DNA from 3 places in the Bacillus sp. F9_6S_D1_P_5 genome. Region 3 is predicted to be linked to each of the others. Evidence: predicted binding sites of a transcription regulator. Region 3 holds the regulator's gene; each other region holds the start of a gene.
The links. The regulator LexA, encoded in region 3, represses DNA repair genes until DNA is damaged. The targets are predictions, from matches to a motif close to CGAACATATGTTCG.
Positions count from the first base shown of each region.

Region 1: a site for LexA is predicted at 1,702-1,715, ahead of ACUXEY_RS23680 (Y-family DNA polymerase). Genes of this name have one in related genera too.
Region 2: a site for LexA is predicted at 7,102-7,115, ahead of recN (DNA repair protein RecN). Genes of this name have one in related genera too.

Region 1 covers NZ_JBTREW010000025.1:6,074-17,397, reverse strand. Annotated here, with positions in the region: gene ACUXEY_RS23685 (YolD-like family protein) at 55-396, opposite strand; gene ACUXEY_RS23680 (Y-family DNA polymerase) at 393-1,658, opposite strand; gene ACUXEY_RS23675 (hypothetical protein) at 2,154-2,471, shown strand; gene ACUXEY_RS23670 (DUF3967 domain-containing protein) at 2,582-3,178, shown strand; gene ACUXEY_RS23665 (hypothetical protein) at 3,437-3,745, shown strand; gene ACUXEY_RS23660 (M23 family metallopeptidase) at 3,850-4,614, shown strand; partial or broken gene ACUXEY_RS23655 (DUF3967 domain-containing protein) at 4,994-5,068, shown strand; gene ACUXEY_RS23650 (hypothetical protein) at 5,208-5,495, opposite strand; gene ACUXEY_RS23645 (hypothetical protein) at 5,526-5,876, opposite strand; gene ACUXEY_RS23640 (hypothetical protein) at 5,909-6,208, opposite strand; gene prgP (ParA superfamily DNA segregation protein PrgP) at 6,153-7,100, opposite strand; gene ACUXEY_RS23630 (hypothetical protein) at 8,647-9,003, shown strand; gene ACUXEY_RS23625 (DUF4145 domain-containing protein) at 8,975-9,394, shown strand; gene ACUXEY_RS23620 (hypothetical protein) at 9,554-9,754, shown strand; gene ACUXEY_RS23615 (ABC transporter permease) at 9,888-10,082, shown strand; gene ACUXEY_RS23610 (DUF5677 domain-containing protein) at 10,171-10,986, opposite strand; gene ACUXEY_RS23605 (hypothetical protein) at 11,295-11,324, opposite strand, start outside.
Region 2 covers NZ_JBTREW010000003.1:85,273-96,596, reverse strand. Annotated here, with positions in the region: gene folD (bifunctional methylenetetrahydrofolate dehydrogenase/methenyltetrahydrofolate cyclohydrolase FolD) at 1-841, shown strand, start outside; gene xseA (exodeoxyribonuclease VII large subunit) at 868-2,226, shown strand; gene xseB (exodeoxyribonuclease VII small subunit) at 2,216-2,446, shown strand; gene ispA ((2E,6E)-farnesyl diphosphate synthase) at 2,446-3,336, shown strand; gene dxs (1-deoxy-D-xylulose-5-phosphate synthase) at 3,640-5,532, shown strand; gene ACUXEY_RS05135 (TlyA family RNA methyltransferase) at 5,536-6,375, shown strand; gene argR (arginine repressor ArgR) at 6,518-6,967, shown strand; gene recN (DNA repair protein RecN) at 7,235-8,974, shown strand; gene spoIVB (SpoIVB peptidase) at 9,093-10,391, shown strand; gene spo0A (sporulation transcription factor Spo0A) at 10,679-11,324, shown strand, end outside.
Region 3 covers NZ_JBTREW010000001.1:5,554-16,877, reverse strand. Annotated here, with positions in the region: gene phnE (phosphonate ABC transporter, permease protein PhnE) at 1-254, opposite strand, end outside; gene phnE (phosphonate ABC transporter, permease protein PhnE) at 254-1,048, opposite strand; gene phnC (phosphonate ABC transporter ATP-binding protein) at 1,045-1,818, opposite strand; gene ACUXEY_RS00085 (phosphate/phosphite/phosphonate ABC transporter substrate-binding protein) at 1,902-2,840, opposite strand; gene ACUXEY_RS00080 (bifunctional metallophosphatase/5'-nucleotidase) at 3,024-4,607, shown strand; gene ACUXEY_RS00075 (DUF896 domain-containing protein) at 4,647-4,886, opposite strand; gene ACUXEY_RS00070 (YneB family resolvase-like protein) at 4,932-5,588, opposite strand; gene lexA (transcriptional repressor LexA) at 5,730-6,350, shown strand; gene ACUXEY_RS00060 (DUF4097 family beta strand repeat-containing protein) at 6,438-7,244, opposite strand; gene ACUXEY_RS00055 (DUF1700 domain-containing protein) at 7,245-7,787, opposite strand; gene ACUXEY_RS00050 (PadR family transcriptional regulator) at 7,780-8,103, opposite strand; gene glnA (type I glutamate--ammonia ligase) at 8,407-9,741, opposite strand; gene glnR (transcriptional repressor GlnR) at 9,790-10,179, opposite strand; gene ACUXEY_RS00035 (methionine gamma-lyase family protein) at 10,355-11,324, opposite strand, start outside.

The DNA.
Region 1 (11,324 bases), on a different contig from region 3:
TAAAGCTTATGTGTATGTAAAGTAACAATAAGAGCCACGATTGTGAGCGGCCTTTTATTTTGCATCAATAATATCAATAAATTTCAACGTCATATTATTGTAAAATGCATCAGTGCAAAGTATTGATTTATTTAGCGGGTCAATATCAACAACGGTCATATAGTTAGTAAGTAAAAAACCACCTCCATAATATGTAATCAGTATTTCTTCTTCAGATAATAATGAACATAATAGCATGTTCTCGATCAGTTCTTGTTCATCCTGGGTTAATGTAGGTCTTTCTACCTTCGTCTTTTCTTTAACTATTTCACGGATACCAGCGAATTGCTCCGGCATCGCTGCGAATGGAGTCCATTTAACCATTCCTCTTCCCTTTGGCATATTAGCGTTGTTCATGCTTTATGTCCCCCTAACAATGTGTTTCTGTATCTTGCTGTTGCACTATTTGTATACGAAATCCCTCTTAATATGCTGTTCTTTCCAAATTTAGTGCGTATTTCGTCCATTACTTTAGTTAGTTGTATTTCTTTTTCTCGTTGTATTACATTATCGAATAGTGAGATTTGTTCTTCGCCTTCATTGATTAAGTTAGTTAAAGAAACATTGATGGTTCTAATGGGTTCCCCAGTATAAAACTTATGTAAAAAGTATGTACAAATCTTATAAATATCCATTGTTAAATTGGTTGGTCGGTTCATAGTGTGAGTTTTTCTGAAACCACCAGCGTAATTTTTGCTGTAGCCAATAGAAAAATGAATAGTTTGAGCTAGTTTGTTTTGCCTTCGCATTCGATAACAAACTTCCTCAATATGTTCCAGTAGAATAATTGGGAATTCCTCTATGGTGTAATCACGCATAAGTATTTGGCTTTTACCAATTGAAGTTGTGGCTGGAACGTATTTTTCTGATATTCGGCTAAAATCAATGCCGTTGCTGTGTAAGTGTAGTTCTTCGCCAATAACCCCAAAGCTCTGCTTTAAGTATTTCAGTGGATATTGCGCCAAGTCTCCGATTGAATGAATCCCTTTTCGGTTTAACTTTGCTTCTGTCTTACCTGAAATCCCCCAAAACTTACTCAGTGGTCGTATTGGCCATAATTTTATGGGTACATCTTCGTACTTCCAGTATGCTATGCAATCTTTCGTTTTCTTTGCTTCCACATCTAAGGCAACCTTACTCATTAAAGGATTCGGCCCAATTCCTATCGTGCATTCGATTCGTGTCTTCGCATATATTTCACGTTTGAATTCCAATGCAAACTCATACGGATCGTTAGCAAATAAGTGAATACTATCCGTAATATCCATAAAGAACTCATCGATGGAATATTGGTGGAAATCCTCGACAGGCACGTATTGCAGAGCTAACTTAGTGATGAAATTAGAACATTTTATGTAAGTACTCATAATTGGGTTTACCACCAGGATATCTTTACGACGTGGTATTTCATACAATCTAGCCATTTTCTTTACGCCTAACGCTTTTAATGGTGGAGTTGCAGCCAAAACAATTGAACCGCTCCTATTTACATCACCAACTACGGCTAATTTAGTATGAAGTGGGTCTAGTCCCATTTTAATGCACGATACGCTGGCATAGAACGAACGAAGATCTACACATAAAACAATTCGATTTGGCAATATTGAATAGTCATACACCGTTATTCCCCCTAAATAACAGAACGTTAGTTCTTATTATATACGAATGTATGTTCTTTTATGAAGAGGTTTTTTCAAAAAAATAAAACAAACTATAAGGAATTGGTTATGGGCTAACTATCTTTTGGATTAAAGTAGTATCCTAACTAATTGCATCCGTTATAGCGTTATGTGGCGGTCTATTCATTAAGGTTGGTAGCCAGGAACGGGGATTCTCCTTAATAAGCCGCGCAGGAATTGGTTATATAGTGGTGCAAATGATACCGTTGTTTATGCGATTACTTGTTGAAATTGCTAAAGCTATTTAGTTGTCCCTAACAAGTATTGTTCTTTATATAAAAATAACTGTTTATCGTTATTAACAAACAACATATCTTAACTAAACATTCGAAATTAACTGTTTTATATTTCTAAAAATTCTATATATTTACAATGATTATTTTTAAAAATATGATTAGGTGGCAAGCTATAAAACTATAAAAAGGGGGATTTTTTATGTTTAAAAAGTTAATAATAGGAACACTAGTAACTGGTATTGTATTAACTGGAGGAATTGGAGCTTCGGCAACTACATTTGAATCAAATTCATTAGCTGATAGTAAAGTAAAGAAAGAAATAGCTAGATATGACATTAAACTTGAGGTAGGGGAGAAAAAAAGAGTATCTGGAAGTTGGGCTTATTCTGAATTTGGAGACGGAAGCGTTTTTGAATTAACGATAGAAAACGGAAAATATTATGTTAAAGGCTTAAATCCAGGCACGGGTGGTATAGTAGTAGATGGAAAAGGAAAGTCAATTCTAGTCACTGAATAATATAAGAAATAGAATACTTAAGTTAAAAGCTCTGTATAATCAGAGCTTTTTTCTTTGCAGGAATTTCTTAACCATCATGGAATACTCTGACTAGGAGGTGTTGTGACGTTATGACGGACGAAATTGTTTATTCTGCTAGTGAAGTATACAAACGACTAGGAATAAGTGATAGCACCCTTAGAAAGTACATGGAAGTACTGCAACGTGAAGGATTCGCAGTAAAGAAGGATAATCGTGGTAGACGCCAATACACAGACAGTGACATTATGGTGATTGAGAAATTAATTGAATTGAGTAAGCATGACGGTATGACGCTAGAGAAGGCAGCGAAGATGATAGCGCAGCAAATCGAAAAAGTTAATCCGGATCTGATTCAAGAAGAAGCTGAGGAAACGGACTTAGTGCCATTCCACATTAAACAGCAACTACAGGAACAGTATAGCGTTATGGTGCAAGAAATGAATCAAAGCATGTTAGCGATGGAGAAGCGATTGAGTGAGCAGACGAAGCAGAATAACGAGGAAATCAAAGCAAGCGTAGAATCGCATAATGAACGAGTGGAAAAACGATTGGAAGCGCGGGATGAGACACTGATGAAAACACTACGTGAGATGCAGGAAACGAAGAGAATGATGCAGGAGTTTCGGGATGAGGTTGCTGCTGCGAAAGATAAGAAAAAGCCGTGGTGGAGGTTCTGGGGAGGATAAGAAGAGGGACTACTGGCCATGGTAGGAACTTATAAAAATAGAGTTATAGAAAAAGAAAAAGAAAAAGTGGATCCCTTGTGAGAGTGGGGATCCACTTTTTTTTGCTACCAATAATGAGCTGTTATGTTAACTTTACGTTAATATTTTATACAGAAACTCCACAAATACCGTTACCAAAAATGGACAAGCTGCATTTATTAATATAGTACACAAGTTGTACAAGCTATTCTATAAATTGAAAGGAGATCATTTTAAAACATGCCTAAACATAAACCTGGTAGTCCGAAAAAGAAAAAAAATTGTAATTATGAAGATTACAACGAGCATTCCTGCGACATGGAACAAAAGTACTTTCCTTTTGTTAATAATGTGAATGTAGATGTAAATGTAAATAGTTATATTCCACCAACTACGCCACCAACTACGCCACCAACTACGCCACCAACTACGCCACCAACTACGCCACCAACTACGCCACCAACTACACCGCCAACTACACCGCCAACTACACCGCCAACTACGCCACCAACTACACCACCAACTACACCGCCTGGTATTTCGTCTTAGACTTTTTGAACAAAAATGTATTTATAGCAGTTTATAAATGGATAAGCATCTATAACTTTTTTAATTGAAATATGAATTTTTTTATTAGAAAGGAGAAATAATAATTGCCATATCAATATCAACGTACACCCTTTAATCCTCCTATGACAGAACCAGTTAGAATGTATCAGGGGTGTCATGGACAATTTAATAGTTCCAAAGATTTAGGGTTTAATAATTCTGTATGGGGAGTATCGGTTTATGCTGTAGAAGATGGAACAGTAGTATATACAAAAGGAGATTCCACTTGTAAAAGCCCAATAATTAATTCAACTTCAGCAAATCCTGATCCCGCTGTAAGGAACCCACCAGGTTGTTTAACTGCTAATCTTATAGCGATTAGAGGTAATGATGGGTTCTTCACAGAGTACGTTCACGTTGTCCCTAGAGATAATTTATCATTGAATTCCGTAGTTAAAGCAGGAGATTTCATAGGAACCGTAGATAATTCAGCAGAAACTTCAGGACCTCACGTCCATCTTACGCGCTTTTACCCTAGTACTAATTATATCCCTGGTAATAGTGATTATTGGCAGAATGGTGGAACTTGTAATTGGACAATGTTTAATGTTATAGGAATCACTCCTTCTCCAATAAGGAACGGCTGGGTTGAAGATGAAGACAGTGGAAATTGGTACTATTATGTTAACGCCATACGCCAAACCAACAGATGGGTACTAACTAACAATGTCTATTATCAATTAGATAGTACAGGAGCCTGGACGGGTAGTTATTACTACTTTGATACTGCTGCACAGACATGGTACTGGTGGAACAATTTCACACAGACATGGTACTATTGGAATGGTACTGCATGGATAATTTTATAAATTAGATCCTGATGATTCTTGCTTAAACTGTCAATCATGCCAATAAGACTTTTATGTATATTATCTGCTTTTCCTTCAAATTTACTATCACTTCTCACGTTATTTCTTCATTTTAGGTCTCAAAAATCTCAATAAATCAACATTAAATAGTCATATTACAAAACCTAACTTTCAATCATCTTGATTATATAAATACAAAAGCCCTCCAACTCCCTTAACTGAAGGGCTTTTGAGACTCTCCATATAGTACTGAACTTGATTTTTGGGAAGGATTTCTCTTTATTCAGGCAATACCGCTCCTCATACTAATTGTAGCTTTGTGGAAGTTTGCAAGAGCAAAGAAAACAAATCAAGTATAGAAGTGCATAATAAATGAGTGGAAAAACGATTGAAATTTCGGGATGAGGTTGCTGCGGCGAAAGAGAAGAAAAAGCCGTGGTGGCGGTTTTGGTGAGGGAAAGGAAAGCAGGAGTATTTGTTTTCCTACTTAAAATAAAAAGATACAAAGATAAAAGGATAAAAAGATACATGTATCTTTAGATACAAGGATACATAATAAAAAGTACCCCTGATATAGGGATACTTCTATGATTTTATAGGTCTGTAAGCAATTCGAATTTTCTTTTTTGATCAGGAGTTAGTTCATTTTCTACATAACTTTTAATAAGTATATCAATTATTTCGTGAGCATATTTGGTATTTGTAAGTTTATTTAGAGCTTCAAGTTTCTCTTTGGATTGACTAGAAATTTTAATACTACCCTGTTGGTTTTTAAAATTCTTTTTTTCTGGTGTTTGCAATTTATTATCTGTATTCGAATTCAAGTTATTAGTAATAGGTGTAACGGTTACTACAAATGAATTATTATTATTATTCTCCATAAGTACCACTCCTATTTAAAACTTTTTTCTCTATTTATTTTCTAACGTCTCGTAAAGACGCTTGTACATATCTTTATATGCTTCGGAATGTCGATTTGCCAGATGAGTATCTACATAGCTTTCAATAAGAATATCAATGATGTTGTTAATAGAAGTTTTATTCATACTCTCTTGTTCTTGAATAAATGGTTTTAGAGTATTTATCTTTAGTAAAACAGCTGGTGAAATTTTTGCAGTTTTAGATGGAACTAAACGTGGATCTGGTTTCTCTAGTGTCTGTATTTCTTTTTTCTTGTTAGTCTGATCACTTTGAATAGTTGAAGCTGAACTTTCAGTAATAGGCGTCACAGTTACTACATAAGATTTACTTTTATTTTCCAAAGGTACCACTCCTAGTTAGTAATCAATTAAAACTATTTATTGTTAGATGTTATGTTTTTCAAAATACGTTGCTCACGTTCAGTTAAATTATTTGCAATGTAGAATTCTAGAATTTCATCAATAAATTCGTAATTCTTCATGCTCTTCATTGTACAAATAGTTTTAATCTTACTAAATGATTCAGGAGTTACTTTTATATTCTTTCTATCTTGCGCTGTTAAAACTTTCTTTGTGGGTGCGATGTTGTTATTGGTACTCTGAACATTTCTTTCTGTATTAGCAGATTGTGCTATCTTCGGTTCTTGCGGCGTTTCCCTTTTGATTAAAGCCACTTATGTCAATCCCCTTCCCTAACTTAGTAAGTTTATTTTCTACGAAATACTTTTGTGTATAACTATATCCCGGTTCAATATCGCCCTCAGTTTCGAAAAGGTGAATTCTTTCTTCTAACTCACAGAAAATATCACAGAATAAAGCTAGCATTCTCTTATCATGATGATCTTCAAATTGTAACCCGATTCGTGGATACCATTCTAAACGTGCGTGATTGTTAATAATTGTAGTAAATACATTCTCTTCACCAAAAGTAGCGATTGTACTTTTAACGATTTCTTTGTGTAAGGCACGTTTTTGCTGCAGTAATACAGGAAGTACTCCAGCAACTTGCATTTTTACGAGTGAACCAAAGTCATCAACTAATGTTTGGATGTATTCAAAGATTAAACGTTGACTTCCTTCATATGAAAATTGTTGAGTTTCTTGAACAACAATAATGTAGTCGCTTGCTACCATCGCATTATCCACTTTTAAATCTGTTGAAGGTGGAATATCGATGAATATGTAATCGTAGTTATATTTGATTTTTTCTAGCAATCTAGAAAGGTAAAAAGTTCTGTCTTCAACTGTATTGAATGTTTCGATTAAGAAGTCAGCATATTTCCTCATATCATATCCGCATGGAATCATGTCTAGGTTATCATGAAGATGTACAATACCTGATGTTAGGTCTCCTTCTTCAAGACACTTCATTAATGTCTTTTGCATTTCTGTAATATTAAATGATTTTGCTAAGAACGTTGTACCGTTCCCTTGAAGGTCAGTATCGATAAATAAAACTTTCTTATTAAAGATTAAAGAAGCCACAAGAGATTCCATACACGAATCAGTTGTTTTCCCAACTCCACCTTTTTGTTGGGCGTTGATTATTACGTATCCTTTTTTCACAGGAATCGCTCCTTTTAAATTTGTAATATAATTGTAACAAAGGATAAATGTATCTTTTTATCTTTTTATTCTCGACTCGATGATAACATGAGCTTGTACAAAAAGTAAAAGGATAAATGTATCTTTTTTATGTTTAATAGAATAATTCAATTTTTCGTGTACAGAACATTTATCAGAAATACTATAATATCAACGATAATTGATGTATCTTTTTATCTTTCTATCTTTTTATCTTTGTATCTAAAGATACACAAAGGTAAACTATGTATCTTTGTATCTAAGGATAAATGTATCTTTTTATCTTTCTATCTTTTTATCCTTTATTTAAGCTTGTTAGATGACGTAAACCCACTTACAGGGGCATTTACAAAGAAAAAAACTTGTTGTAACTTAATAAACAACAAGCAACATTCTACAAATCAAACCATAATTTGATATTTTATATAAACGAAGATCGATAAGACAATTGAATAAGAACACAAAACAAAAAGCCACTCCCATATGCTATCGGCTACCAACCTTTAGCGGGAATGACTTGCTCTAGCAAGTGTACCACCACTTGGCTAGACATGAACTGTATTCAACGACAGTGTTAACGTTTAAGAAGTGTACCACCACTAACCTTAAACAACTATGCCTTTCTCCGAGGCTTCTTTGATATACCCATTTTATCTATTGTTTGGATAAATATCAACTAGTAAATACTAGTTTTGATTATTTTGTAGTCCAAAAGATATATAACGGGCATCTCTAAACCTAGAAGTCTTGTGAATGTACAGGCCATTTAGGATTTGGAGATGCTTTTTTGTTTTTTGTTCGCGTGGAATTGCCTGATACCACGTAAATAAAAACTGATAAGCCGTAATTCCGTGCTTCTATATAGAGGGAACGTGTTACGGCGTGGCTAGCTGTTGGTCGTGCAGGGGGTACAAAGTATACGCCTACAAAAACAGCACCCCTCATTAGAATCCTGTTCTTCTGGTGAGGGTGGGCGAGAACTTGCCCAGGGACGATTCTCTAAAAGGTTCGGGTGGTTATCGTTAGCATTACGGTGCTAGGGAGTACATTCAGTTTGTCGTGTAGGGACGATATTACAAGGACAAGCCATAGAAAAAGGATGTATGCGGTGAAGATCGCTGAGTGAACAGGGTCTATACATACGGATACCTTATAAGTGACCGCATGGCAAAAACAAGACGCTTATCCATCTATTTTGATCGATTACTTTTTTGTGATCTTTCAAAGTAGGGGATAAATCTGCCTTCCAGCCGTGTTCCATAATCGTTCCCACATGATAAAAACCCTCAAGACCTTCAGTCAAGTATAATTACGGAGAAAAGATGAAAAATATAGGGTTGTTTAAGTCCTGGGGGAATGACTTACCAAGATAGAGGAATAAATAAAGGATTTGCTACTTACTTGGTTAGAGGATAAGGGGATGGATGATAAAATAGGCCTTATTGCTGAATTTGGTTTTACACAACAGATATAGTACGTGAAATTTTTTTATTGATTTTACACTGAAAAAAAGGATGTGACTTGAATTTTGAAATCTATTTTATTCGAAATACCTAAAAAACATATAAAAAATATTTCAACTAAACCTGGTAGTAAATACCCTTATGAGTGGCATATTTATATACCCTTGTTGCCCGCTTTTTCAATTACACACTTTTCAATACAAGCTAATATAAGTGTAAGTTTTTCAACTAGAAATGATCGAATACATGGGCATTATTTAATAGTGGAATCAGAAATGCATCCTAGGTCTTTGAGTGAAAATGAAGATGTTATTGTAGTATTGAATTATCATGGTATAAGAGATTATAGTTTATTATTTCCTTGGATAAAGGATAAGTCTTTACGTAATCGTATTGGATTATCATGGTATAAGAGATTATAGTTTATTATTTCCTTGGATAAAGGATAAGTCTTTACGTAATCGTATTGGATTATTTTATGAGGAAGCTGATAAAAGCTTTGAAACTGAATCATGGCTTTCTTTAGCTTTAATGTGTGGTAGCGTTTTTGAGGGTATGTTATATGGATTATTACAGCCATCTACAAATAATCATACGTTTTTTAAAATGTTAAAAGTGGCTAAAGAAAAAGGAATTATAACTGAGAGTCAATTTGCTATCATGGATAGAATAAGAGAGTTACGAAACTTAGTTCATGGTAATACATATAATTTACCTTATATCACAAGAAGAGAGGCAATGGATATTAGAGCTACATTGGATCAAATAATTAAAGATGTGAGTCTATTTAATAAGATGAGTATCCCAATTTAATAACTCTATAATGTACAAATTCTAGTTATTGTGCTATATTATACCAGTAATGTTAGTTAAATGAGTGTGATTGTCAACCTACCTCTGGTAAGTTAACTAAAATCAAGCAACATATAGAGCTTGTTGATTTTTAGTTCTTATTGGAAGGAGGTGATACATGTGAAAGAATTGATAGTGACTTTATTGTTGTTATTCGTTGAAAGGTACATCCTTGAACCTTTCGTTGAGTATATAGAACAAGTAAGTTTGAGTTTATCTATTTTTACATATGTAAAAACCACTCAAGCTATTGACGTAGCTGTAGAGTGGCTAAGGGTACTAAAAATAGTGGCTTTTAGCTATGTTCCGTTTACTCACTGATAAGTGAGCATTACATAGGAAACAGGGTGTCTCTACCACTCTGTTTCTTTGCTATTTTATCTCTGTCTAGTTTATATTATACATTCATTTAAAGAATTTTGCACTTTTTATAGAATGTGGGGGAGGAATTGCTATGAAATTCGATTTTCTTAAAATATTTATAAAATCAACAATATTATTTGTTTTAGTCCTATTTATAGCGGATAAATTTTTAGATTACAAAGGTATAAATACAATGGTTTATGCATTAAGTTTTGCGGTAATTATTCCGTTTGTTAGTCTAGGAATAGATTATCTTAAATATTGTCTTAGGGAAAAACACGTTTAAAAGTTAATTTAACGTGTTTTTTTAGTACTATGAATAAAAGAAGATACCTTAAGATGTCTTTTTTTAACTCGAATGATATTATGTCATTTTAAATTTTAGGGATAGAAAAAGGATAATTCTTCGGTATTATTCCTATTTCTTTTGCGAATATGATCAAATCAGGATTACACTCAGGGGCAATAAGTTTAATCATTTTCATGGTTATTCCCGTTAGTAGTGTTCTTGTGTATTTAACCATTTCATCAGATATTCCGTTTCTTAGAGGTTTGAGTGCAAAGTCATCTTTCGTTAAATCTTTATGGTTAGATGCACTCAATGAGTGATAACCGTGAGCTTCCATTGATAACAGGCCATAAAGAAGGGAAATTTCATCATCTGCTACTTTATCAACAAGCTTTTTTATTGATGTTGGTCCATTAAATAGGGAATGCCATTTAGGTTCATATTTGGATTTTTTATTAGTTCGTTCCCATTCATTTAGCACTTTAATAAACCGTCCCTGGTTTATTATTGATTCAGATTCTTTAATATCAATTTCTAATTCTTTTTTATTTATAGGTTCATCATTAAAATTTAACTCTAGAGAATCTTTAGCAATCTGTAATTCTGATTTCAAAAAACAAACATAATAAGAGAATGCCCTATCTTGAATCCATTTTTTTTCTTGAAGAATGTACTTTAGCGCTAAGACTGTTTCCATTGCAGATCTTATTAAAATTCTACCTGGTCCTTCAAGATTGTGATCAGCCAAAATATAAATGCCGTCAACTTGCTCCAATAATTTTCTGTAAAGAGAGAGAATTATTTTATTCTCTATTTCCAAACCGTTTTTTCTTTCTATTTTTTTTAGAGTCTCTTCTCCGAACTGGATGCTTTTACTTAATACTTCTAAGTATGAATTCATAAATGCTATATGCTCCTTCTATTAAAATAATAAAAGCACCGATTAGAATGCCATTGCTTCCTTACCTAATACATTTTTATAGATTAATTATGTAATAATTGTTTTAATGTGTTAACAATTTATCTTAACACATTAAAACGGTATAGGCAGGAATACAAGATATTGTAGGCGCTAAACCATAAAGAAAAGACACCCTAGGGTGTCTTCCTCCGACCTGAACTATCTTAATTTTAATAATATGTTAAGGAATATTGGTCATTGAGAAATATGATTCAAATCTATATTTCTCAATCATTATAAAAAGTGTTTTAATTTTTAATTATATTTGAGTGATTACT
Region 2 (11,324 bases), on a different contig from region 3:
AGGAAATGAAGTTGCGGAGAAAAAACGAGCACAATTAACAGAAGAAGTTGTGAAGTTGAAAGAGCAAGGAATTGTACCAGGATTAGCAGTTATTCTAGTTGGAGAAGATCCAGCATCTCGTTCTTATGTAAAAGGAAAAGAAAAGGGCTGTGAACAAGTAGGAATCTATTCAGAGCTAATTGAACTTCCTGAAACAATTACGGAAGAGCGTTTGCTTGCTGAAATCGATCGCTTAAATGGCGATGACCGTATAAATGGCATATTAGTGCAATTACCTTTACCAAAACATATTGAAGAAAAAGCTATCATTGAAAGAATTTCACCAGAAAAAGATGTAGATGGATTTCACCCAATCAGCGTGGGACGTATGATGACGGGACAAGATACATTCCTTCCATGTACACCGCACGGTATTGTAGAATTAGTAAAAGAAACAAATCTTGATATCTCGGGAAAACATGTTGTAGTAATCGGAAGAAGTAATATTGTCGGCAAGCCAGTGGGACAATTGTTCTTAAATGAAAATGCAACTGTCACATACTGTCATTCTAAGACGCAAAATATGAAAGAGTTAACGAAGCTAGCTGATATTTTAATCGTAGCTGTTGGACGACCTAAGATGGTAACAGCTGATTATATGAAAGAAGGAGCGGTTGTAATCGATGTTGGTGTAAACCGTTTAGAAACAGGTAAACTTTGTGGTGATGTTGACTTTGACAACGTGTTAGATGTTGCGGGTTACATTACACCTGTGCCAAAGGGTGTTGGTCCAATGACAATCACAATGCTTCTTCATAATACTGTTGAATCGGCTAAACGTGCAGGTGTTGTTTGTAAATAATTTGAGTCGGCTATGAGGAGAGAGAAATGGAGAAACAATATTTAACCGTTACAGCGTTAACACGCTATATAAAAACAAAAATAGAATATGATCCGCATTTGCAGTCTGTTTGGTTAAAAGGTGAAATTTCCAACTTTAAAAATCATAGCCGTGGCCACATGTATTTTACATTGAAAGATGAAAATGCAAGAATCGCAGCGGTTATGTTTGCGGGTCATAATCGTAATATTAAATTCAGACCTGAAAATGGGATGAAGGTACTCGTGAAAGGGAAAATCTCTGTTTACGAGGCGAGTGGTTCTTATCAAATTTACATTCAAGACATGCAGCCTGACGGAATCGGAAACCTGCATTTAGCTTACGAACAATTAAAGGTTCGTTTAGAGGAAGAAGGATTATTTTCTCAAGTTTATAAAAAAACAATTCCTCCTTATGCGAAAACAATAGGTGTGATTACGTCGCCAACAGGGGCAGCGATTCGTGATATTATAACAACGATTAAACGTCGTTATCCAATTGGAAATGTTATTGTGTTTCCGGTACTTGTACAGGGGGAGTCAGCAGCTCCCTCAATTGTACAAGCGATTCGTACAGCGAATGAAATGGAAGAGATAGATGTCCTAATCGTTGGGCGCGGCGGAGGCTCTATTGAGGAATTATGGGCGTTTAATGAAGAAATGGTTGCAAGGGCCATTTTCAAGAGCGAAATCCCTATTATTTCAGCAGTAGGTCATGAAACAGACTTTACAATTGCGGATTTTGTTGCCGATTTACGAGCGCCAACACCAACTGCAGCAGCTGAGCTGGCAGCGCCTAATATTATAGAGTTACAAGAAAAGGTATTGCAAAGAACTCTAAGATTGCAAAGGGCAATGAGAGAGTTAGTACATAAAAAAGAAGAAAAACTACAAGTATTGCAAAAATCTTATGCGTTCCGTTATCCAAGACAAGTCTATGAGCAAAAAGAAGAGCAATTGGATAGAGCGTTAGAACAGCTTGTTTTAGCGAAAGAACGCTATATTGATAAAAAGGTAAATCAGTTAAAACAGCTTTCATTTTATTTAGAGAAGCACCACCCATCTCAAAAGATTATGCAAACGAAGGTAGCGGTTGAAACTTTGCAAAAGCAATTGCAACGTGAAATGCAAACATTACTTCAAACGAAAGAATTTGCCTTTGTAAGAGCTGCTCAAAAACTTGAAGCGTTAAGTCCGCTTAAAGTAATGATGAGAGGGTACGGGCTTGTATATGATGAAGAGAAGCAAGTGTTAAAAAGTGTGAAAGATGTCAGCCTTGGAGATGCTGTTTCAGTTCAATTACAAGATGGAATACTAGATTGTAGCGTATCAGGCATAGAGGAGCGTGAATTGAATAATGGAGAATAAATTAAGCTTTGAAGAGGCAATTTCGCAACTTGAGCATCTCGTTTCTAAGCTAGAGCAAGGTGACGTACCTTTAGAAGAAGCAATTTCTTATTTTAAAGAGGGTATGGAATTATCTAAGCTTTGTGATGAGAAGTTGAAGAACGTACAAGAACAAATGGCAGTTATTCTTGGGGAAGATGGAGAGCTTGAACCGTTTACTGCTTTAGGAGATGAAGCATAGTGACTGTTGCTTTTGATACTTTTTTGAAAGAAAGTAAAACTTTCGTAGAAGAGAAGCTTGTAAGCTATGCAAATGAATTACAATGTCCAAATGTACTTCGTGAAGCGATGGCATATTCTTTGGAAGCGGGTGGAAAGCGTCTCCGCCCGTTACTTTTATTTGCGACATTACAAGCGTTTGGTAAAGAAAGAAATCTTGGAGTAGGTGCAGCCTGTGCACTTGAAATGATACATACATACTCGTTAGTTCATGATGATTTACCTTGTATGGATGATGATGATTTAAGAAGAGGGAAGCCCACAAATCATAAAGTATTTGGTGAAGCGATGGCAGTTTTAGCAGGCGATGGTTTGTTGACGTATGCTTTTCAAGTTATTATGGCATATGAACAAAAGGAAATCTCTGCTGAGAAAAAGGTAAGACTTGTACTTGAGCTTGCAAAAGCAGCGGGACCAGAAGGAATGGTTGGCGGACAAGTGGCAGATATGGAAGCGGAAGGGAAACAACTTACGATTGATGAGTTGGAGTATATCCATAAGCATAAGACTGGGAAACTACTTGAATTCGCTGTACTTGCTGGATCAATCCTTTCTGATGCCACAAAAGAACAAGAAGAAAAGTTACTTGCGTTTGCAAAATATATTGGCCTAGCTTTCCAAATTCGAGATGATATTTTAGATGTGGAAGGAACCGAAGAAGAGATTGGAAAACCGATTGGTAGTGATGTTTCCAACGAAAAGAGCACATATACGACGTTATTTACTGTAGATAGAGCGAAGGATATTTTAGAAGACACTATTGCAAAAGCAAAAGATGCTATCGGTTCCTTGCAATTACAAGATGAATATTTACTATCTATTTGCGATTTGATTGCAAAACGTAATAACTAATATAACAGCGTTTTCATTTGTTGAGTCATTCATCATTTTATGATATAAATGTAGGAAAAGGTTTTTCTTTTCTTGTTATTGGCAAAAATATATGTAGATTACATTGCCGTTATCACTTCGTGTTAGCGGCTATTTTTTTCATCGCCTAAAGAAATATGGTTTATAATAGGATTAGGGCGCAATAGACTGGTTAATAGCAGGACAAGGTGAAAAATAAAAAAAAGAGAATTTCTTGTTTTGTGTAAATGTTTTTTATAATATTTGACATGTTGACAGATTATGAAATGAAAGTGAGTGATCCATGTGGATCTAACGCAAATTCAAAACCCTAGTTTTTTGAAAGATATGTCTATCAGTGAACTAGAGGGATTGAGTGAGGATATTCGTAAGTTTTTAATTGAAGAGCTCTCTCAAACAGGTGGACATATTGCACCTAATTTAGGTGTGGTAGAACTCACAATTGCTCTGCATAAATTATTTGATAGTCCGAAAGATAAATTTTTATGGGACGTAGGACATCAATCCTATGTACATAAAATTTTAACTGGACGTGCAAAAGAGTTCGGTACATTAAGGCAATATCAAGGTCTATGTGGTTTCCCAAAACGTTGCGAGAGTGAGCACGATGTATGGGAGACTGGCCATAGCTCGACATCATTATCTGCTGCGATGGGAATGGCTCTAGCACGTGATTTAAAGAAAACGAAAGAATATGTTATACCGATCATTGGTGATGGTGCTTTAACAGGTGGAATGGCTTTAGAGGCATTAAACCATATTGGACATGAAAAAACAGACATGATTGTTATTTTGAATGATAATGAAATGTCAATTGCACCAAACGTTGGTGCGCTTCATAATGTACTTGGACGTCTACGTACCGCAGGAAAATACCATTGGGTAAAAGACGAATTAGAGTATATATTGAAGAAAATTCCGGCAGTTGGTGGGAAAGTTGCTGCAACAGCAGAGAAAATAAAGGATAGTCTTAAATATTTACTAGTATCCGGTGTCTTTTTCGAAGAGTTAGGCTTTACGTATTTAGGTCCAGTCGATGGGCACGATTATGAAAAGTTATTCGAAACGTTGCAATATGCAAAGAAAACAAAAGGCCCAGTGCTTGTTCATGTTATTACGAAAAAAGGAAAAGGTTACAAACCAGCTGAGAGTGATGTTATTGGAACTTGGCATGGAACAGGACCTTATAAAATTGAATCAGGTGACTTCGTTAAACCGAAAGAAGTTGCACCAGCATGGAGTGCTGTTGTTAGTGAAACAGTACTTAAATTAGCGAGAACGGATGAGCGTATCGTTGCAATTACACCTGCAATGCCTGTTGGATCGAAACTTGAGAAATTCCAAAAAGAATTCCCAGATCGTATGATTGATGTAGGTATTGCAGAACAGCATGCTACAACAATGGCAGCAGGTATGGCGACGCAAGGTATGAAGCCATTCTTAGCGATTTATTCAACATTCTTACAAAGAGCATATGACCAAGTTGTTCATGATATATGCCGCCAAAATTTAAATGTTTTCATCGGAATCGATCGCTCTGGTTTAGTAGGAGCAGATGGTGAGACGCATCAAGGTGTATTTGATATCTCATTCTTACGCCACTTGCCGAATATGGTACTTATGATGCCGAAAGACGAAAATGAAGGGCAACATTTAGTATATACGGCGATGCAATATGAAGATGGACCAATCGCATTACGTTATGCGCGTGGTAATGGACTTGGTGTTCATATGGATGAGGAATTAAAGGCGATTCCAATCGGTTCATGGGAAACGTTAAAAGAAGGTAAACAAGCGGCTATTTTAACATTTGGTACGACAATACCAATGGCAATGGAAGCGGCTGAGCGTCTTGAAAAGGCTGGAGTTTCAGTGAAAGTAGTGAACGCTCGCTTTATTAAACCGATGGATGAAGCATATTTACATGATCTCTTAGGAAAAAATATACCGATTTTAACGATTGAAGAAGCTTGTTTAATCGGTGGTTTTGGAACGGGAGTAGTTGAATTTGCATCTGAGAACGGGTACCATAGTGCATTAATTGAACGAATGGGTATTCCAGACCGTTTCATAGAGCACGGTAGTGTAACAAAATTATTAGAAGAAATTGGTTTAACGACAGATGCTGTTGTAGACCGTATTCATACAATGATTCCATCAAAACAAAAAAGGGCGTAACAAATGAGTGCAAAAAAAGAAAGAGTAGATGTACTATTAGTAGAGCGAGGGCTTATAGAAACACGTGAGAAAGCAAAACGCGCCATTATGGCCGGCCTTGTATATGCAAACGAGATGAGACTGGATAAGCCAGGAGAGAAAATCCCACAAGATACAGAGATTACGGTAAAGGGACAAGTTATGCCGTATGTAAGCCGTGGTGGTTATAAACTTGAAAAGGCATTAGAGTCATTTCATCTGAATTTACAAGATAAAGTTATGATAGATATTGGTTCATCAACTGGTGGCTTTACCGATTGTGCGCTTCAAAATGGAGCGAAATTATCTTATGCATTAGATGTAGGATACAATCAACTTGCTTGGAAATTGCGTCAAGATGAGCGTGTTGTCGTAATGGAACGAACAAACTTCCGTTACGTAACGCCAGCAGATTTAGAACGTGGTTTACCGCAATTTGCTAGTATCGATGTGTCATTTATATCATTAAAGCTTATATTGCCGGTTTTAAAAACAATGCTTATGCCAAATGGAGATGTAGCAGCGTTAATTAAACCGCAGTTTGAAGCTGGAAGAGAGCAAGTTGGTAGAAAAGGTATCGTCCGTGATCGAAAAGTACATGAGGCTGTCGTGGAAATGATTGTCGACTTTGCTATAAAAGAAGGATACGACGTAGAAGGTTTAACATTCTCACCAATTACAGGTGGGGATGGTAATATTGAATTTTTAATTCATCTGAAATGGCATGGTGAACGTGAGAATGGCGAAAATCATTCTCCGGTTTCTGTTGAGCAAGTAGTTACAGAGGCGCATGATGTCCTAAAACAAAAAGGTAAAGGGGAATAACATATGTTGTTCCTCTTTTTGTTGTAATTGTATAATGATTGTAAAAACAATTGTGTACAAGTAACGAATTATAAGTTAACATAAATAAGTGAAGTATACCAATGTTTAAACTATGGTAAGAGATAGTGTGAGGTGCAAATGTATGAATAAAGGTCAGCGCCATATTAAAATCAGGGAAATTATTGCGAACAAAGAAATTGAAACACAAGATGAATTAGTTGATATTTTACGTAATGAGGGATTTAATGTAACGCAAGCAACAGTATCGCGCGATATTAAAGAACTGCACTTAGTGAAAGTGCCATTACATGATGGTCGCTATAAATATAGCTTGCCAGCAGATCAACGATTTAACCCGTTACAAAAATTAAAACGCAATCTAGTGGATTCATTTGTAAAATTAGACACGGCAGGACATATGCTTGTGCTAAAAACATTGCCTGGTAACGCTCATTCACTTGGGGCACTTATTGATCATTTAGAGTGGGATGAGATCATCGGAACCATCTGTGGTGATGATACTTGCTTAATTATTTGCCGCACACCTGAAGATACAGGTGTTGTCTCTGATCGTTTCTTAAATATGCTGTAACAAAAAAATCTTGTTTGCTTTCCTCTGTAAAGTGGAAAGTGAACAGGATATTTTTATTGGTTAAAAACGTGAATTCTTAATTGTAATATAATATTTTCTTTGAATAAAATTAGGAAATAGGTGGATTGACCCGTAAAACAAATGTTTGGTACAATGGAGCGGTTAGAAAAGTAATTTATACATACAAACATATAGTATGACTATTTGAATAAAGAACTGAGAAAAGCCCTGAATAGGGGATTAGTTTATAACGAGGTGAATGGGGCATTGTTATCGGAATTATCGATTAGAAACTTTGCTATTATTGAGGCATTAAATATTTCTTTTCAAAAAGGATTAACGGTTTTAAGTGGGGAAACAGGAGCCGGAAAATCGATTATTATTGATGCGATTAGTTTACTTGTAGGTGGTCGTGGTTCAGCGGAATTCGTTCGATACGGAACAGAAAAAGCTGAGATAGAGGGGCTATTTTATGTAGAAGATGATAAGCATCCGTGTATTGAAAAGGCAGAAGAGTTGGACATAGAAATTGAAGACGGCATGATTATTTTGAAGCGTGATATCGCTGCAAATGGAAAAAGCGTATGTCGTGTAAATGGGAAATTGGTTACCCTTAGTATATTAAAGGAAATTGGAAAAACACTTGTTGATATTCATGGTCAGCACGAAACACAAGATTTAATGAATGAAGAGCGTCATCTATTTATGCTTGATCATTTTGATGGAGATCGTATTGTTAAACAATTGGGTATATACCAAAACGTATACGCTGACTATGAGAAGCTAAAAAAACAGTTAAAATCGTTAAGTGAAAATGAACAACAAATGGCGCATCGCTTAGATTTAATTCAATTTCAGCATGAAGAAATCCGTAAGGCGGATTTAAAGATGGATGAAGAAAATGAATTAACTGAAGAACGATTGCAAATTTCTAATTTCGAAAAAATTTACAAAGCATTAGGCGATGCATATCGCTCGTTAAGTGCTGACGGACAAGGATTAGATAATGTACGAAGCGCAATGGGGCAAATGGAGAGTATTACACATTTAGATGAAATGTATCAAGAAAATCATGATTCAATTGCAAATAGCTATTACTTATTAGAAGAAGTCGCGTATCAACTAAGAGAAAAGCTCGATATGATGGAATATGATCCGAATCGTTTAGATGAAATTGAAACGCGTTTAAATGAAATTCGTATGCTAAAGAGAAAATATGGAAATACTGTAGAAGAGATTTTAGCGTATGCTGATAAAATTGAACAAGAAATTTTTACGATTGAAAATAAAGACGTTCATATTGAGACGACGAAGAAGCAGTTAAAGGAATTAGAAAGTGTTATTCTGAAAGAAGCAACGTTGTTAAGTAATATGCGTCATGAACTTGCAGAGCATCTTACAAATGCCATTCATCAGGAATTAAAAGAATTATATATGGAAAAAACAAAATTTGAAGTGAGAATCATGAAGAGAGAAGGAAATGCGGAAGAGCCTCTTGTGGAGGGAGCACCGGTAAGACTTACGGCGGATGGTTACGATCATGTGGAATTTTATATTTCAACCAATCCAGGCGAGCCGTTAAAACCACTTTCAAAGGTCGCTTCTGGCGGAGAGTTATCTCGTATTATTTTAGCTTTAAAAAGCATTTTTTCTAAGCACCAAGGTGTGGCGTCAGTTATTTTTGATGAGGTGGATACTGGTGTAAGTGGCCGGGTCGCACAGGCTATTGCGGAAAAAATTTATCGAGTATCAGTAAACTCACAAGTACTTTGTATTACGCACTTACCTCAAGTCGCTTCAATGGCAGATTCGCATTTATTTATTCGAAAACAAGTAGCGAATGATCGAACAATTACATCAGTTACCGTTTTAACTATGGAGGATAAAGTAACAGAAATAGCTCGAATGATTTCTGGTGTGGAAATTACAGATTTAACGACAGAACATGCGAAAGAACTACTTACGCAAGCGCATCATTTTAAACAGACAGCAGAGGCTATCCAGTAATGGATAGCTTTTTTTCTCAAAAGATGATTTCTTAATTCTTCCGGTTATAAATAAAGCACTGCAAGGAGAGATTAAAAAGTGAAGCCAAGAGGCTGAATGTGGGGTAGGAGCGAGGAGAGTGAACAAATTGAAATTAGAAAGATTTCGCAAAATAATAGGTATTTTTCTCCTTGTTTCTTTAGTTTTTATAGGGTGTTTTAAACCGCTTCGGACGTTTATTTCGTCCCCGAAGCAACTTGTTGTTTTTGAAGGACAACAATCAGAAATAGCTTCATTACCAGTGTTTCAAGCTTCATCTACAGATCGTCATGTATTTACAGTAAGTTCAAATGAACAAAAACAAGGACTTATGGTAAATTCTCATCAAAATGGTGAAGCGGATATGGTGTTTCAACTTGCTGGTTTTCCAGTAAAAAAAGTAAATGTGAAAGTATTAAAAGATTTCAAAGTTATTCCAGGTGGACAATCAATTGGTGTGAAGTTAAACACAAAAGGGGTACTTGTTGTAGGCCATCATTTAATTCAAACTGAAAAAGGGAAAGTATCTCCTGGTGAAACGGCTGGTGTGCAAATTGGGGATATGATTACTGAAATTAATGGGAAAACAATTGAAAGAATGAGTGATGTAGCACCATTTATTCATAATAGTGGTGAAACAGGTGAACCGCTTAATCTTGTTTTGTTAAGAGATGGAAAACATATCCGCACAAAGTTAACACCACAAAAAGACAGTGGAGAATCGTCTTATCGTATTGGTTTATATATTCGTGATTCGGCAGCTGGAATCGGAACAATGACATTTGTTCATCCGGATTCTATGAAATATGGAGCACTTGGTCATGTCATTTCTGATAACGATACGAAAAAACCGATTCAAGTCGAAGATGGACAAATTATGCGTTCGACAGTTACATCAATTGAAAGAGGTAGTCATGGGAATCCAGGAGAGAAATTAGCGAGATTCTCACCAGATCGTGAAGTGATTGGCAATATTACAATAAATAGTCCATTTGGTATTTTTGGCAAATTGAATACAAATATGACAAATGGCGTAATGGATAAAGCAATGCCTATTGCACTATCTCATCAAGTAAAAGAGGGACCTGCAAAAATATTAACAGTTATTGATCAAGATAAAGTGGAATCGTTTGATATTGAAGTTGTTAGTACAGTACCGCAAAAGTTTCCGGCGACAAAGGGCATGGTAATAAAAGTAACAGACAAACGTTTATTAGCAAAAACGGGTGGAATCGTACAAGGGATGAGCGGAAGTCCAATTGTACAAAACGGGAAAGTAATTGGTGCTGTTACACATGTATTTGTAAATGATCCAACATCAGGATATGGTGTCCATATTGAATGGATGTTACATGAGGCTGGAATTAACATTTATGAACAAGAAAGAAAAGCGAGCTAATTAATAATTAGCTCGCTTTTCTATTGAAAAATTCGTTGAAATTTTGTAAAAGCTCCGCAAGAGGTGTTTTTTGTTGTAAAATAAAAGAAAAGGGTTGAACGTTTCGTTGTATTTCTATGATGGAATGTGTTGCGAAAGGGAATAAATGAACGATAAACATATTTTTTTGTGATTTTATCGGAAAGTAACAAACTTTAAAAGGGAATTTTCACACAATTGTCGAACAATTCATGTAGCCTAGAAGGATACACATGTCGGAGAATCGATTCGGTAAGGGAGGAAAAGCTGTGGAGAAAATTAAAGTATGTCTTGTGGATGATAATAAAGAATTAGTATCAATGCTAGAGAGTTATGTTGCTGCTCAAGATGATATGGAAGTAATCGGTACTGCTTATAATGGTCAAGAGTGTTTAAATTTATTAAAAGACAAGCAGCCGGATGTACTTGTTTTAGACATTATTATGCCACATTTAGATGGTTTAGCTGTACTAGAGAAAATGCGACATATTGAAAGGCTAAGACAGCCTAGCGTAATTATGTTAACAGCATTTGGACAAGAAGATGTGACGAAAAAAGCAGTTGACTTAGGTGCTTCATATTTCATATTAAAACCATTTGATATGGAGAATTTAACGAGTCATATTCGTCAAGTAAGCGGTAAAGCGAACGCTACTATTAAACGTCCACTTCCATCTTTCCGTTCAGCAACGACAATAGATGGAAAGCCGAAAAACTTAGATGCAAGCATTACGAGTATCATTCATGAAATTGGTGTGCCTGCTCATATTAAAGGATATATGTACTTAAGGGAAGCAATCTCTATGGTGTACAACGATATCGAATTACTTGGATCTATTACGAAAGTATTGTATCCAGATATTGCAAAGAAATATAATACAACAGCAAGCCGTGTTGAGCGAGCAATCCGTCACG
Region 3 (11,324 bases):
AATATCGCAATTGCCAACGTATCAATTAAGCCGTGTAATAAATCTTCACCATCTGGCAAAGATACATACGACCAATCTGGATTCAATACACCTGTCATAATTGCTTTTGTAATTTCTCTCGCCGTATCCTTGATTCCCTCTAATGGTACTCCTGAAAAAGCCCATACATAAACAAATGTAAGTGCTATAAAAATAATCCAGCGATACATACTCGGTTTCTTCGGTTTTGATACGATTAACGTCGTTTTACTCATTATAATTTCTCCCGCAACAATGTACTTACATAATCAATTAACAATACAACAACAAGAGTATAGATAATAATAGAGGCAGTTTGTTCATATTGTAAAAATCCAAGTGTACGATCATAATATAATCCAATACCGCCAGCCCCTACTAAACCTAAAACAGCTGCTGCACGTACGTTCACCTCAAATGTATAAAGAACATAGGAAACAAAATGTGCTTTCACTTGTGGAATTACCCCATACACAATCCATTGTACTTTATTTGCTCCTACTGCTGTCATCGCTTCTAATGGACCTGGATCAATCGATTCAATTGACTCATACAATAATTTTGCCACAAGCCCAATTGAGAAAAAAGTAAGAGCCAAAATACCTGGAAGTGGTCCTATTCCAAAAATAGCTACGAAGATTGCCGCTAATAATAAATCTGGTATCGTTCGAATAAAATTTAAAACCAATCGAGCTGGACCGTACAAGAATGTACTCGTAAACACATTACTTGCCGCAAATAGTGCCAGTGGAATAGCTAAAATCGCTCCTAAAGTCGTCCCAATAATCGCCATACGTATTGTATCTAACATCGCTGTTGTAATAACTTGAAAATAACTCCAATCTGGCGGCACCATCTCTTTTAACAAATCCATCATATTAGGAAAACCAATTACTAGTTTTGAAAATGATGCGTCGACCTGTACACTACTTCCCCACAACAGTAAAATGACTAGAATAAACGTTAACATATGTTTCAACTTACTCGGCGGCTTCGGTATCGCTTTCGAATATATCGTCACGTCACTCATTTAACCGCCACCTCTAACAATTCACTTTTCTGCGCTACGTCTCCATAAATTTCAGCAAATTTTTCATCTGTTGCCTCTTCTACTGAACCGTCAAAAACAATTTCTCCCGCATGTAATCCAATAATGCGTGTCGCATATTGCCTAGCTAAATCAATAGAATGTAAGTTTACAATTGTTGTAATTCCAAAATCTTCATTGATTTTTTTCAAATCATCTAATACTTGCTTTGTTGTGAGCGGATCTAACGATGCAACAGGTTCATCTGCCAATATGATTTTTGCTTCTTGCGCTAATGCTCTAGCAATCGATACCCGTTGCTGTTGTCCTCCTGATAATTCATCAGCTCTCGCATATGCTTTTTCTAAAATATTCACCCTTTTTAACGATTGAAAAGCAAGCTCCAAATCTTCTTTTGGAAATAGACCTAACGTTGTACGCAGTGTTGAATGATACCCAACACGGCCAGCTAATACATTTTTCAATACCGTTGATCGCTTTACAAGGTTAAAACTTTGAAAAATCATACCAATATCTCGGCGCATGCGTCGTAAGCCTTTTCCTTTTGCAGCAGTAATAGACTCACCTTCAATCATAATTTCGCCTTCTGTAATCTCATGAAGTCGATTTACCGATCTGAGAAGTGTAGACTTTCCAGCCCCAGACAGCCCTACCATTACAACAAATTCACCTTTTTGAATGTTCAAGTTTATATTATTTAATCCTTTTGTACCATTCGGATACACTTTGGAGACATTTCGAAACTCTATCACACATCTTACCTACCTTCTATGTATTCAAAACGGCAAACTAACTGAAAACATATCATTCCAGTTAGCTGCCATTTCCATATGTATTATTGCGTTTTTACTTTCTTTCCATATTCACGAACGATATCAAATTTACTATCATCAGATTTAACATATCCTTCATGTGAATATACTTCTTTAATGATTTTGTGACCTTCCTCATTCTTTCCTATCTCAATGAAAGCATCCTGTAATTTCTTGCTCCACTCTTCATCTAAATCAGAGCGTACCGAAATCGTATCGTTTGGAATTTTCTCTGTAAATTTCACTATTTTCGTTTGATCGAATATATTCGGATAATCTTTTTTTACAATATTACGAGCATCTTGGAATACAACAGCTGCATCTACATCACCATTTAAAAGAGCAATAAGCGACTGATCATGACCTTTTAATGTAACAGGTTTTACATCTTTTAGCGGATCAATTCCATCTTTTAACAACACTGCCGCAGGCCATACATATCCCGCTGATGAAGTTACATCTTGATAACCTATTTTTTTACCTTTTAAATCTTTTACACTATTAATATTTGAATCTTTCTTAACTACAAATTCTGATTTATAAAAGTCTACTAAATCCTTTGTAGGAGCTCCTGTTTCATCATCTACTCCAAAACGTTGCGCTTGTAAAATTACATTTGCAGCCTTTTTCTCATGTGCTAGCACATATGCTGTTGGAGGCAAAAATCCTACATCTACTTGCTTAGATGCCATCGCTTCTACAATTGTATTGTAGTTCGTTGAAATACTAACTTTTACCGGAATATTTAATTTATCACTTAATAGCTTCTCAAGTGGTTTTGCCTTCGCCTCTAATGTATCTGCATTTTGAGAAGGAACAAATTGAACATTTAAAGTCTTCGGTACATAACCTTTTTTCGTATCTTCAGTTTTACTTGCACTAGATTCTTTCGTTCCACAGCCACTTAATAATCCCGCCGCCAGTACAACTGTCGTGCTCATTGCAAAAACTTTTTTCAACATATTAAAGCCTCCATTTTTGTTGTTATAAATTACCTGCCTTAAACATGAAGAAATATATCACACATTTTTATTAATAATTGCTTATTTACAGAATCTTTACACATTCTATACATTCTCATTAAAATTCTCTTCATATATTTGATATGCTTAATTAGTAGATAACAATAGAAAAGGTGAATGATATTGAATCAAAATCAAAATGTAACTTTAAACATCTTATTAACAAGTGATATACATGGTACTGTTTATCCAATTCACTACCAAGATAACTCCGAAGCTGAAATTGGTTTAGCTAAAATTTCTACTCTTATAAAAAAAGAACGTTCCCAAAATAGAAACGTCCTTTTAATTGATAACGGTGACTTCATACAAGGAACACCCTTTACTTATCATTACGCTACATATGAAAAAGATAAGAAAAATCCAATGTCCTTATTAGCGAACTATTTACGTTACGATGCCGCAGTGATTGGGAATCATGAATTTAATTATGGAATGGGCATATTAAACAATGCTATTTCTACTACGAACTTCCCATATTTATCAGCAAACATTTTAGATAAAAACAGCAAAGAACCTTATTTCGGGAAACCATATATAATAAAACATATTGAATCAAATATAAAAATTGCTATTTTAGGGGTAACAACACATTACATTCCTAATTGGGAACAACCCCATCACATTCAAGATTTACAATTTGAAGATGCATTAGAAACAACAAAAAAGTGGGTTTCTTACATTCACGAACACGAGAAACCAAATTTATTAGTCGTAGCGTATCACGGAGGATTTGAACGCGATCTACAAACCGGGGTACCGACTGAAGTTTTAACAGGTGAAAACCAAGGATATGCAATGTGCCATGAAATTGAAGGAATAGATATTTTACTAACAGGCCACCAACATCGGGAAATCGCTCACACCGTAATAAATGGTGTAACAATTTTACAGACTGGATGCAATGGACACTTCATTGGAAAAATAACAGTGACATTCAAAAAAGCAGAAAAAAAATGGATAAAAAAAGAGAGTTATTCACAATTATTGCCTGTGCAAGGAATTGCGACGGACCAACATATTCTTTCCTTAGTTGCCGATTATGAAGAGAAAACACAAAATTGGCTCGATCAACCTATTGGACTAATCTATGGAGACATGCAAATTTCAGACGCTATGCAAACTCGTTTGCAAGACCATCCTTTTATTGAATTTATAAATAAGATACAGATGGATATAGCTAATGTTTCTATTTCTTGTACAAGCTTATTTCATAATACATCTCCAGGTTTCCCTAATCATGTAACAATGCGTGACATCGTTTCTAATTATATTTATCCAAATACATTACAAGTAATTAGAATAACTGGAGCAGATATAAAAGATGCCCTTGAACTCTCTGCTTCTTATTTCACATTAAATGCAGATGGAGATATTATCGTAAACCCTACCTTCATAGAACCAAAGCCGCAACACTATAATTACGATATGTGGGAAGGGATTTCGTACGTATTAAACATTTCCAAACCTCTTGGCGAGAGAGTAGAATCTTTACAATGCAAAGGCATTCCTCTTAATATGGATGAAGAATATGACGTCGTTATGAATAATTATCGCGCTAGCGGCGGCGGAAACTTCTTTATGTTCCAAAATAAGTCCGTAATAAAAGACATACCAACAGATATGTCTGAACTGATCGCTAATTATATTTTGAAACACAAAAAGATAGAGGCAACAGTTAATAATAACTGGAAAGTCATTAAATAACGAATGTAATAAATAAAAAAGATGGGCTTCGCCCATCTTTTAGTTTAATTTTGCATTATCTTGCTTTTTTAAAGCTTTTAATTTCGCCGGTGTAACGTCTGTACCTTGTTCGTTAACGACTTTAATTCCTTTAAGTTCGTTTAACATATTTTGACGAAATCCTTTTAAATATTGTTCACGTAGCGACTGACGCTCACGTTGTTCTTCTTCAGTTAAACCTTCAGCTTTTGCTTTTTTCGCTAAGAAGTTAATGCGTTCAACGAGTTCGTGACTAAGCATCTCGAATCCCCCTTCTAATCAAAACTGATTATTATCATACAATAGTTACTCTTCTTTATCAAGCAATTGCTTTGTATACTCTACATATCTACGATGTACCGTCGCTTTTGAAACGTTATGACCAAAGCCGCGAAGCGTCGCTGCAATTTCTTCGAAAGTAAGTTCACTCTTGCGCAAACGTACAATTTCCTCAATCGGCACTTCTTTCTTCTCTCGCCCTACACTTAAATGACGATTCTTTAAATTATTTTCTGGACGATAACCTTTTTCTACGGCGCGTTGCATACCACGTTTAATTTTCAAGTTATGAATCTTTCTTTGGTACTCTTCAACAATACCGATAATATCTAATACCATCGAATCAGAATCCGACAATTGCAATTCGCCATTATGCGTATGCGTGTATACTTTTATTCCCTCTTTATGTAAACAGTGCATTAATGCAATTTTTGCATTTCCTCTACCAAGGCGCGTTTCATCTTGTATGAGTAACACATCAATTTGTTCATCTCGAATTGTATCAAGCACTTCTAATATGCCGTCACGTTCAATTGTATAGCCACTCGCCTGCTCTTCAATCACCTTAGTAACATTCATTTGGTAGCGCTCAGCTAAATGCAATAATTCATCTTTTTGACGTAATAGTGACGTTTCTTGCGCTTCTTTTGTTGTACTCACACGCGCATAAATAATTGCATTCATTATGAACCCCTCTTTCTCACTATTATTTCCCTCTAGTGTAACATAAATTCGCCTTTTGTTCGAACTTATGTTTGTAGAATGTTTTTTCGCATGTTATACTTATTAATAAGAAAAATGAAAGAAAACGAGGTGTTAGAAAACATGGAAAAGTTAACGAAACGCCAGCAAGACATTCTCGACTTTATTAAGCTAAAAGTACAAGAAAAAGGATATCCACCTTCCGTACGTGAAATCGGTCAAGCAGTCGGCCTCGCTTCTAGTTCTACAGTGCACGGACATTTATCACGACTAGAAGAAAAAGGATATATTCGACGCGATCCAACCAAACCAAGAGCAATTGAAATTTTAGGTGACGATCGAATGGATGCAGAAACACAATCTGTTATTCAAGTTCCAATTGTCGGGAAAGTCACTGCTGGATTACCGATTACAGCAGTTGAAAGTGTAGAAGATCACTTCCCACTCCCAGCTAGCATTGTTGCTGGAGCAGACCAAGTGTTTATGTTACGTATTTCTGGAGATAGTATGATTGAAGCCGGTATTTTCGATGGAGATTTAGTTGTTGTTCGCCAACAACAGTCTGCATATAACGGTGAAATTGTAGTCGCTTTAACAGAAGATAACGAAGCAACTGTTAAACGTTTCTATAAAGAAAAAGACCATTTCCGTCTACAACCGGAAAACTCTTCATTAGAACCTATCATTTTAAAACAAGTGTCAGTTATCGGAAAAGTAATTGGCGTATATCGTGATTTACATTAATAATAATAAAAGAAGATAATTACCTTATTTACATACGGTAATTATCTTCTTTTTTGTATTTTGATAGATTTTCATACATTCTATTTGTTATGAACGAGTTTCAATCGTCACATCGCCAGCAGCTGTTTTACCGCTAATTTTTTTACTACCATTGCCAATTGTTATATTATTATTTTCTACATTAAAAATTGTCACGTCGCCAGCAGCGCTTTGCCCAGTTATAACTGCATCTTGTGGTTTTTCCAATAAAGTAATATCTACATCCCCAGCAGTTGAACTTGCCTCTACATCATACTTAGGATCATGATCCATAATATGCACTTCCCCGCTAGCCGACTTCGCTGTTACTTTCCCTATTACCTTTTTAAAATTTACCTCACCAGCTTTTGAAGATCCTTCTACACTCTTAGCTGTGACATGTTTCAAATCTACTTCTCCGGCGAGTGTCCCAACACTTACACGATCACTTTTCACATCACTTATTTCTATTTGTCCAGCAGATGAATTAACTTTTATCTCATGGTAAGAACGTTCTGGTACAAATATAGTCAATGTAGACGTTTGAAACTTGAAATTGTAAAAAGAAAAATCAAATGTAGCACCTTTTTCGTTTTCCCCAATAATTTTTAATGTGTCACCATCTTCGGCAATACGAACCTCTTGTTTACGTGTATCTCCTGTGTGCTTTACATAAAAAGAAGAGTCGGGAGATTTTTGGACAACAATATCCCCAGCGTCTAACTTAACTTCTATATTTTTTAATGTTTCGTTTTTAATAACGTCTTCTTTGTTTCCTTTTTCTGCAGTTTGTACTGCTTTTTCATATGTTTGTGAAATCCCTATTACTCCAATAATGATACAAGCGATTGCTACTAACAATATTTTTTTCATCATCTATTCCCCTTTTATCATTTTGAAGTTCCATAATACATAACTTACGCATAATCGTTTAAACCACTTTGTACTATAATAAGCGATAATACATAACAACAATCCTACCCCAACAAACGTTATACTAACGAATACATCCAGCCATATAAAGGTACCCATAAATACTTTTGCAATAACGAAAAATGGTGTCACTACACTAGCAATCCCACCAACCCAAAAGGAAAATATAAAAGCGATAATTGCAACTAACGGGCCTAATACAATAATAAAATTAAACAAACTAAGTCCAATCGCTGCCATAACAGCCCTTGTTATATTGGAAGTAGATGGATCCTTTTTCATTTCGTCAAATCGATACAAAGCAAGTAAGTCTTTCGCAATTACTTTCGGCGAGCCAAGACCCTTTATTATTTCCAATTCAGTTTTCCCCTCTTCTTTCCCAAACTGAAAATGCTCTTCATAATCAAATAAAATATCTTTCCTCTCTTCTTCCGGTAACTTTCTAAGATGACTTGATAATTCTTTAAGAAACTGCTCTTTACTCATCCCATTCCACCCCTTCAATAATTTCTTGTACGCCTTTTGCAAAATCACGCCACTCTGTTACTAACAAATTCAGTTGCGTTTCCCCTTGCTCCGTTAGTTGATAATATTTACGAGGCGGCCCCTCCGTAGATTCTTTCAAATACGTTTGAAAATATCCTTCTTTCGTTAAACGACGTAATAAGGGATACACTGACCCTTCCGATATTAAAAATTTATTTGAGATTTGCTGAACAAGTTCATATCCGTAACAATCCTTACGTTTCACAAGTGCCAACACACACAGCTCTAACACACCTTTTTTAAACTGAACGTTCAAGGTCAATCCCCCTTTCTCATTTCAGTACTGTCCAATACACGGTACCCGTTATATCCATAATATACCACTTGGTATTGTTTATAGCAAGGTACTATATTTTTCAACACTTAATTTTCGAATTAAATACATCCACACCATACTTCAACTTTCACATTTTCATTCATAGCTAGCACGCATTTTAAATAGTCCACATGACTTTTTTCGGGCGTTTTGCGGGCACCCATCCAGTTCATTTCACAAACTTCTATATTTGCCCACAAATAAAAAAGCCCTGATACCGTAGTATCAAGGCTTTTCTCTCTCTTAGTATAGAGACATATATTGATCGCGTTCCCATTGGTGAACTTGCGTGCGGAAAATATCCCACTCAATCTCTTTCGCTTCGATGAAGTGCTCAAGTAAATGCTCACCTAGTGCACCGCATACTACTTCATTCGATTGTAATGTAACTAATGCTTGCGCTAATGTTGCTGGTAAATCAACGATACCTGCTTCTTCGCGCTCTTCTTTTGTCATTACGTAGATGTTACGATCTACTGCAGCTGGTGGAGTTAATTTGTTTTTAATTCCGTCAAGACCTGCTGCTAATAATGTAGCCATTACTAAATATGGGTTTGCAGCTGGGTCAACACTACGTACTTCTACGCGTGTACTAATACCACGAGATGCAGGGATACGTACTAATGGGCTACGATTTTGTGCAGACCATGCTACGTAACAAGGAGCTTCGTATCCAGGTACTAAACGCTTGTAAGAGTTTACAGTTGGATTTGCTACCGCTGTAAATGCTGGTGCGTGTTTTAAGATACCTGCGATGAAGTGACGAGCATCATCACTTAATTGTAAGTCACCGTTTTGATCGAAGAATACGTTCTCACCATTTTTGAATAGTGATAAGTTACAGTGCATACCTGAACCGTTCACACCGTATAATGGTTTCGGCATAAATGTTGCGTGTAAACCGTGTTTACGAGCAATTGTTTTTACAACAAGTTTGAATGTTTGAATGTCATCACATGAACGAATTGCATTTGCATATTTAAAGTCAATTTCGTGTTGTCCTGGAGCAACCTCATGGTGAGATGCTTCAATTTCAAATCCCATTTCTTCAAGTTCAAGAACGATATCACGACGACAGTTTTCCCCTAGATCCATCGGCGCAAGGTCGAAGTATCCACCGTTATCGTTTAATTCTAATGTTGGATTTCCTTTTTCATCTACTTTAAATAGGAAGAACTCTGGCTCTGGTCCAAGATTAAAATCTGAGAATCCTAATGCTTCCATTTCTTTTAACACACGCTTTAAGTTGTTACGTGGATCACCATCAAACGGAGTGCCATCTGCATTGTAAATATCACAGATTAATCGAGCTACTTTCCCTTTTTCAGCTGTCCAAGGGAAAATTACCCAAGTATCTAAATCCGGATATAAGTACATATCAGATTCTTCAATACGTACGAAACCTTCAATAGAAGATCCATCAAACATCATTTTGTTATCAAGAGCTTTTGTTAATTGGCTCACTGGAATTTCTACGTTTTTAATTACTCCTAAAAGGTCCGTAAATTGTAAGCGGATATACTTTACATTCTCTTCTTTCGCCAAACGGAAAATATCTTCTCTTGTGTACCTAGCCATTATAAATTCCTCCTTAGTCCCTCTAAACACCTTCAGAATCAGTTATCTTTAGTGAAAAAACCTTGAAATGTCACCTTGTCGCAATGAAGTTCGATTAAATCTACCTGTATGTTGTAGTTCGTCTCGAAGTATTTTGCGAAGCTCAGTTTTTGAAATTTCTTTCGTTTCTTCTTTTACTTTCACTGCTTCTGTTTGATTTTCTTTCATTAGTAACACCTGTTTAATACCAGCCATATTCAAGCCTTGATCTAATAAATCTTTAATCTCTAACAACTTATCTACATCGTTAAACGAAAATAACCTGCGATTCCCCTTTGTACGGGTTGGAGAAACAAGATTATGCTCTTCATAGTAGCGAATTTGACGTGCAGACAATTGTGTTAAATCCATAACAATACCAATAGGAAACAGCGGGGCAGAACGTCTATCTTCTTTCATTGTTTCAGTTCCTCCTTCGCCTTAACTGCTTTTCATTTTATACCATGTTATGTTTAGTGTCAATAGATGTTAGCTTTTCTTACATGATTTTTTTATAAATTTTTTCATTCTTTTTTCTAATGAAATAAATCATTACTTTCATACGAAAAAAGCTGTCGAAATCGACAGCTTCCCGTTAAGAAATTGTTAATAATTCTTTTTCAATTAATGCGTCAATTGCAGAACAAATCGCAATTTTCACATGTGAATAAGTTAATCCACCTTGCACGTAAGCAACATACGGCGGGCGAATCGGACCATCGGCTGACAATTCAATACTCGCACCTTGAATAAACGTTCCCGCAGCCATAATTACATCATCTTCATACCCCGGCATATAGTTGGCATATGGAGTGAAGTGAGAATTAATCGGAGATGCATATTGAATCGCTTGGCAAAATGCAATCATACGATCTTTATCATCAAATTGAACAGATTGAATTAAATCTGTTCTTGGCGCATTCCATGCTGGTGAAGTATTCATTCCTAGCTTCTCTAAAAATGCAGCTGTAAAAATCGCACCTTTTAGTGCTTGTCCCGCTACATGCGGCGCTAAGAAGAAACCTTGATACATTTCTTGCAAACTATATAAAGACGCTCCTGCTTCCGCACCAATTCCTGGAGATGTTAAACGATATGCACACGCTTCAACATACTGTTCTTTACCAACGATATAACCACCAGTTTTAACAATTCCACCACCTGGGTTTTTAATAAGCGAACCCGCCATTAAATCTGCACCAACATGACATGGCTCTTGTTCCTCAATAAATTCGCCATAGCAATTATCTACAAATACAACCACATCAGGTTTAATTTCTTTAACAAACGCTATCATCTCTTTAATTTGAGAAATAGTAAATGACGGACGAGTAGCATAACCTTTCGAGCGCTGAATACCAATCATCTTCGTATTACTATGAATAGCAGCCGCAACAGCTCCAAAATCAACAAGCCCCTCTTCAGTAAGCGGAACTGCATTATAACCAATATTATATTCTTTAAATGAACCTACACCTTTTCCGCGTACACCAACGATTTCTTCTAACGTATCATACGGCTTGCCAGTGATGTACAACAACTCATCTCCCGGACGTAAAATACCG